2 regions of the Pseudomonas sp. TH39(2020) genome follow, and region 1 is predicted to be linked to the other one. Evidence: riboswitches for the same ligand, from Rfam matches in the RefSeq annotation. Region 1 holds a riboswitch; the other holds the start of a gene.
The links. Region 1 has a riboswitch for cobalamin ahead of cobW (cobalamin biosynthesis protein CobW). Riboswitches for the same ligand answer to the same signal wherever they lie in the genome.
Positions count from the first base shown of each region.

Region 2: it holds a riboswitch for cobalamin, as region 1 does, so the genes downstream of both, cobO (cob(I)yrinic acid a,c-diamide adenosyltransferase) here and cobW (cobalamin biosynthesis protein CobW) in region 1, are expected to answer to the same signal.

Region 1 covers NZ_JAEKFF010000005.1:151,192-154,574, reverse strand. Annotated here, with positions in the region: gene JFU47_RS05715 (CbtA family protein) at 1-62, opposite strand, end outside; gene JFU47_RS05710 (CbtB domain-containing protein) at 74-274, opposite strand; cobalamin riboswitch at 395-623, opposite strand; cobalamin riboswitch at 804-1,018, shown strand; gene cobW (cobalamin biosynthesis protein CobW) at 1,117-2,190, shown strand; gene cobN (cobaltochelatase subunit CobN) at 2,194-3,383, shown strand, end outside.
Region 2 covers NZ_JAEKFF010000007.1:1,163,341-1,166,723, reverse strand. Annotated here, with positions in the region: gene JFU47_RS25795 (cobyrinate a,c-diamide synthase) at 1-671, opposite strand, end outside; gene cobO (cob(I)yrinic acid a,c-diamide adenosyltransferase) at 668-1,279, opposite strand; cobalamin riboswitch at 1,361-1,595, opposite strand; gene JFU47_RS25785 (hypothetical protein) at 1,750-2,334, shown strand; gene JFU47_RS25780 (PQQ-dependent sugar dehydrogenase) at 2,403-3,383, shown strand, end outside.

The DNA of each region.
Region 1 (3,383 bases):
GTCAGCAGCAGGGCGGCCAGCAGCCCGGTGAACCCTGCGGTTTGCGCAATACGCTTGATCATGTCAGCAGGTCTCAATGGCACGGGAATGCTGAGCTGTGGCGGGTATCGTGCGCGGCATTGTGCACCGCTTCGATGTGCGAGAAACCGGCGAAATACACAAGGCATGCGCCCAGGATCGACGCACACGCGGCGGCGGTCAGGCGTTGAGTCAAGGTTGTGGTGCTGGCGGTGCTCTTATCAGTGTTGCTGGCGGTGCTGCTGATGATCGACATGGCGCTTCCCTCTGGTCTGTCAGCGGGTGAATAGAGCGCATGGAAAACCCCGGCGAGTCGGGCACGCAGAGGTTCAAACAGCGCCCGCCCACCGCGGGTTTGTTATTCAGTGATCGTAATGGTCACTTTGTGTTGCGGGCCGGTCTCCGGGCTCACGAGGGGCGCAGGCTTTCGCCTTGACCTGCAAGCATCACCTTCCCATGCCGAACTGCTGGCACAGTGGATCTGACGCTTCGCTCGCTTACCGTTGCGGGGGCAGCACCGGACTGACATGACTTTAGAGTAAAGCACATGATTCACCGGTTTCCCGTTTCACCCTTTGAAGGGCACCCGTAACAAGGCGTGTAGGAGAGCATGGGCGGGGGCGGAGAGTCAATTGGCATGGGTTCTCGTTTGGATACGAATGATGATTGGCTCTTGGTAGGAGCCGCCGAAGGCTGCGATCTTTTGATCTTGTTTTTAAAAGCAAAATCAAAAGATCGCAGCCTTCGGCAGCTCCTACAGACATTGACCCGCCCCAAGACGATGCGTAGCCTTGCGCTTTCGAGGTTCTTCGGCGTCTGCCGAAGCTAAGAAGGGAACGCGGTCGATGCCGCGGCTGCCCCCGCAACTGTGAACGGTGATGTTCGCTGCCACGCCACTGCAAACCCTGTGCAACGGGTTCGCGGGAAGGCGCAGCGAATGCCAGGCCCACAAGACTGGCAAACCGTCAGCCAGGAGACCTGCCTCGACACAGATTCTCAATTTCAACCGGGCGGGGTGATCCGGTGGCGGAACTCTTGCGCGCGCCCGTCGCTGCGATTGTCGTCCCGTATGCCCGCCACCTTGCCAAAGGGCATCCGATGAAAACACTGGCCAAACTCCCCGTCACCATCGTTACCGGCTTCCTGGGCTCGGGCAAAACCACCTTGCTGCGGCACATGCTCGACAATGCTCAGGGCCGCCGCATCGCGGTGATCGTCAACGAGTTCGGCGAGCTGGGCATCGACGGCGAAATCCTCAAGCAGTGCTCCATCGGCTGCACTGAAGAAGAAGCTAATGGCCGCGTTTACGAATTGGCCAACGGCTGCCTGTGCTGCACCGTTCAGGAAGAATTCTTCCCGGTGATGCGCGAATTGGTTGCCCGTCGCGGCGACCTCGACCACATCCTCATCGAAACCTCGGGCCTGGCGCTCCCAAAACCGCTGGTGCAAGCCTTCCAGTGGCCCGAAATCCGCAGCGCCTGCACCGTTGACGCGGTCATCACCGTGGTCGACAGCCCAGCGGTCGCCGCTGGCACCTTCGCGGCTTTCCCGGACCAGGTCGATGCCCAGCGCAAACTCGACCCGAACCTGGACCACGAATCGCCGTTGCACGAACTGTTCGCCGACCAACTGGCCAGCGCCGACCTGGTGATCCTCAACAAGGCCGATCTGATCAGCCCTGAAGACCTGGCCCGTGTACGCCTGGAAGTCGCTGAAGAACTGCCGCCCGCGGTGAAACTCATCGAAGCCAGCAGCGGCCGTCTGCCACTGGACGTGCTGATCGGCCTCGGCGCCGGTTCCGAAGAACACATCGACAGCCGTCACAGCCATCACGATCACCACCATGAAGGTGAAGACGGCCATCACGATGAGCATGACCACGATGCCTTCGACTCCATCTCCCTCGAATTGCCGCAAGCCGACGAAAGCCTGTTGCTGGACGCGTTGACTCAACTGGTGGTCCAGCACGGCATCCTGCGCGTCAAAGGCTTCGCGGCGATTCCGAACAAGCCGATGCGCTTGCTGATTCAGGGCGTGGGCACACGTTTCGACAAGCACTTCGACCGTCAGTGGGGCGCCGACGAAGCGCGTACCACGCGCCTGGTATTGATCGGTCAGGAGCTGGACGCCACTCTGCTTGAAGCGCAATTGCGCGCTGCGCTCAGCGTTTAAGCCATGCACCTGCTCAGGACCCAGCCCGGCGGTTTCGTGTCGGATGACAACATTGCCGACCTTGGACAAACCCCCGCCGAGCTGGTGATCCTGTGCAGCGGCGACTCCAGCCTGGCGCTGCTCGCCGAGGCGGCGCAGCAGTTGCCCGACGATTACCCCAGCGTGCGTCTGGCCAATCCGATGCAGGTGCAGAACCACGCGTCGGTCGACCTGTATGTCGACGAAGTGCTGCGCCACGCCAAGGTGATTCTGATTTCGCTCCACGGTGGCATCGCTTATTGGCGTTACGGCGTCGAGCGACTGGTGGAATTGTCACAGCGCGGCGTGCAGCTGATTCTGGTGCCCGGCGATGACCGCCCGGACCCGGAACTCAGCGAGCTGAGCACGGTGGCTGCCTGTGACCGCGACCGGCTCTGGCAGTTTCTGCGTCAGGGCGGCATGAGCAATGCTCTGGATTTTTTCCGTTGCCTTGCCAATCGTTGGCTGGATCGCGACTACACCTGGGCCGAGCCGCAAACCCTGCCGCGCACGGCGATTTACCACCCGCACAAAAGCCCCGCTGAACTGAAGGATTGGCAAGCCGACTGGCAGGCCGGTCAACCGGTCGCGGCAGTGCTGTTTTACCGCTCGCATTTGCAGGCGGCCAACACAGGCTTCATCGATGTTTTCTGCCAGCGCTTGCAGGCGGCAGGGTTGAACCCGTTGCCGATTGCCGTGGCCAGTCTGAAAGAGCCCGGCTGCCTGACGGTGGTCGAGGACCTGTTGGACGAAGTCGAGGCCGGCGTAATTCTCAACACCACCGGTTTCGCCCAATCCAGCCCCGAAGCGCCGCATTTGCGACCGTTTCGCCGCAACATCCCGGTGATCCAGGCGATCTGCGCCCAGGACAACGAGCCTGGTTGGCGCGCCAGCGAACAAGGCCTCGGTCCGCGTGATCTGGCGATGCACATCGCGTTGCCTGAACTGGATGGGCGGATCATCAGCCGACCGATCAGCTTCAAAGACCTGGCCTGGCGGAGCGAGCGTAGTCAATCCGATGTGGTCTGCTATCGGCCACAACCGGAGCGCATGGATTTTGTCGCCGAACTGGCGCGGCGCTGGATCGATCTGGCGCGAGTGCCCAACGCTGAAAAACGCATCGCCCTGATCCTCGCCAACTACCCGACCCGTGACGGGCGTATTGGCAATGGCGT
Region 2 (3,383 bases), on a different contig from region 1:
AATTCCACCGCCGGTGGCAGCGCGACCTCGCAACTGCTGGCCAGCGCATCGGCCGCTGCATCGAGGCGCAGGTCAAGATCGTTCAACTCACTGGCCTGAACCAGCCCGAGATGCCGACTTGGCAATTCGATCCCGGTTTCCCGGGACAAGGCGCCGTACCAGCGCAAGCCTTCAGTGAGGCTGCCTTCCAGTAATTGCGCGTGACGCAGGGTGCCGACGCGGTTGGCCAGCACACCGGCAAACGGCAAGTCCGGCTGATAACGCGCCAGCCCCAAGGCCAGCGCACCAAAGGTCTGGGCCATGGCAGTGCCGTCGATAACACCGAGCACCGGCACGCCAAAGTGCCGCGCCAGATCAGCGCTGGACGGCGTACCGTCGAACAGTCCCATGACGCCTTCGATGAGGATCAGATCGGCTTCGCCGGCGGCCTCCCACAACAGTCGACGACTTTCCTGCTCGCCGACCATCCACATGTCCAGTTGATACACCGGCGCACCGCTGGCGCGCTCGAGAATCATCGGGTCGAGAAAATCCGGGCCGCATTTGAACACGCGCACCTTGCGCCCCTGATTGCGATGCAAACGGGCCAGTGCGGCGGTGACGGTGGTCTTGCCCTGACCGGAGGCCGGCGCGGCAATCAATACCGCCGGGCAATGACGTGGCTGACTCACAATTCGACGCCTTTTTGCGCTTTGATCCCGGCCTGGAACGCATGCTTGATCACGCCCATTTCGGTGACGGTGTCGGCCAGTTCGATCATCTCCGGCTTGGCGCCGCGACCGGTCACCACCACGTGCTGCATCGGCGGACGGGCCTGCAAGTCGCTGAGCACTTGATCGAGATCCAGATAGCCGTGCTTGAGCGCAATGTTCAATTCATCCAGCACCACCAGGCCGATCGACGGATCACGCAGCAATTCGCGGGACACCGCCCATGCGGCTTCGGCGGCGGCGATGTCACGCTGGCGATCCTGGGTTTCCCAGGTGAAGCCCTCGCCCATCACATGAAAACGCACCTGTTCCGGGAAGCGCCGGAAGAACAGTTCTTCGCCGGTGCTGCTGCGCCCTTTAATGAACTGCACCACGCCACACTGCATGCCGTGGCCCATGGACCGGGCGAGCATGCCGAAGGCCGAGCTGCTTTTGCCTTTGCCGTTGCCGGTCAGCACCAGCAGCAGGCCACATTCATTCGGGGAATTGGCGATGCGTTCGTCGATCACGGCTTTTTTGCGCAGCATGCGCGCCAGATGACGTTCGTCACGATCGGGGGTATCAGTCATGGGGGAGCTCTCCGTTGAGGCTGGATAACGGCGGGCAGGCACAAGAATAGACGGCAAGAAGCCTGGCATCGCCCACCGTGATGCCGCTGGATGGATCAGGCCGGTCTCCGGGCTCATGAGCGGCGATTTGCCTGACTGCGCGCCTTCCCATGTCGACAATCGACACAGTGGCTCAAGGCGCAGCCTTCACTCATATACCGTTGCGGGGGCAGCGCCGGGATCATGGCTCTTCGTCACTTGAAGAGAATCACTCACCGGCTTCCCTGTTTCACTCTGTCGACCAAGGTCACAGAGCACCTGAAACAAGCCGCGAAGGTTAGAGGGTTGGGGATGGAGCGTCAATTGAAGACGGGCAGCCTGCGAGCGAATAACTGCCGTCGATCAATTATCTGACGCCAATCTTGTGCCACACTCTCAGCAGTGATATCAAAGAGCCACAACCTCACAACACAATAACAAAGGTGAGCCACATGCAAGGCATGATCATCAGCAATCCGAAGCTGGAATTCCTGCGCCCGGTGCTGGAACGCTGGTTTGACTGTATCGACCGCTACAACGCCGTGCGCGGCGATAACGACACGCCTTACTGGTTCGACGAAAAAGCCAACCTGAGCCTGCTGTCCGCCGCGGCCTGGATGGCGGAAATGGTCACACTGCAACAAACGCCGACCCGTAAACAGGTCGAAGAAGGCGAACGCAATGGCCGCGCCGATCTGTTCATCGCCACCAGCGAAGAACGCGCTTACCTTCAGGCGACCCAGCGCTGGCCACGCGTCAACAGCCTGAACCTGACTCAAGCATTGCAGGACATCACCAGCGATGCCAAACGCATCAGCTACGCCAGCGACCTGAAACTCGGCTGCCTGTTCGTTGCGCCGCAAAAAGCCCAGCAAAGCGCCACCCCGGAAGAACTCCAAGACATGGTCGACGATCTGCAAAAGGAACACACCTGCGCCGTGGCCTGGTACTTCCCCTATCCCTATCGCAAGTTGCGCAACGAAGCCGGCAACTATCACCCCGGCATTGCCGTGCTGTTCAAGGAAGCCCGCGGCTGAGCGGTTGAACCATCGCGCACCTGCGCTTCTCTATTGATTAGGTCAATGCATTCATAGGGAAGATCAGCATGCGCAAGCCCCCGCTCGCTCTCGTCATCGTGCTCGCCGGAGGGCTTGCCGCCTGTGGTGAAACCTCCAGGCTGCAAGTCTCCGACGGCACCGGCCCGTCGCCCAAGCTACCAGAACCGAACAAAACCCTGATCCCGACGGTGAACATCGCCCCGGCGATTGGCTGGCCGGACGGCGCGAAGCCTATCGCCGCGACAGGGACTCAGGTGGCGGCTTTTGCCGAAGGTCTGGATCACCCGCGCTGGCTTTACGTGTTGCCCAACGGCGACGTGCTGGTCGCCGAAACCAATGCACCACCCAAACCCGATGACGGCAAAGGCATTCGTGGTTGGGTCATGGGCAAAGTCATGGGCCGTGCTGGCGCCGGCGTACCGAGCCCGAACCGCATCACGCTGCTGCGGGACAAGGACCACGACGGCATCGCCGAAACCCGCACGGTGTTCCTGGAAAACCTCAACTCGCCCTTCGGCATGACTCTGGTCGGCAATGACCTGTACGTCGCCGACACGGACCGGTTGCTGCGCTTCCACTATGAAAACGGCGAGACGACGATCAAGTCGCAGCCGATGAAGGTGATCGACCTGCCGGGCGGTACGCTGAATCATCACTGGACCAAAAACGTCATCGCCAGCAAGGACGGTAGCAAGCTGTACGTCACGGTGGGCTCCAACAGCAACGTGGCCGAAAACGGCATGGACAAGGAAGAAGGTCGCGCGGCGATCTGGGAAGTGGATCGTGCCACCGGCAATCATCGAATCTTCGCCTCGGGGATTCGTAATCCAAACGGGCTGGCCTGGGAACCTCGGAGCGGCGCACTGTGGACAGCGGTCAACGAGCGTGACGAAATCGGCAGCGATCTGGTGCCGGACTACATCACCTCAGTGAAGGACGGCGGGTTCTACGGCTGGCCTTACAGTTATTACGGTCAGCACGTCGACATCCGCGTCGAGCCGCAAAACCCCGACCTGGTGGCCAAGGCC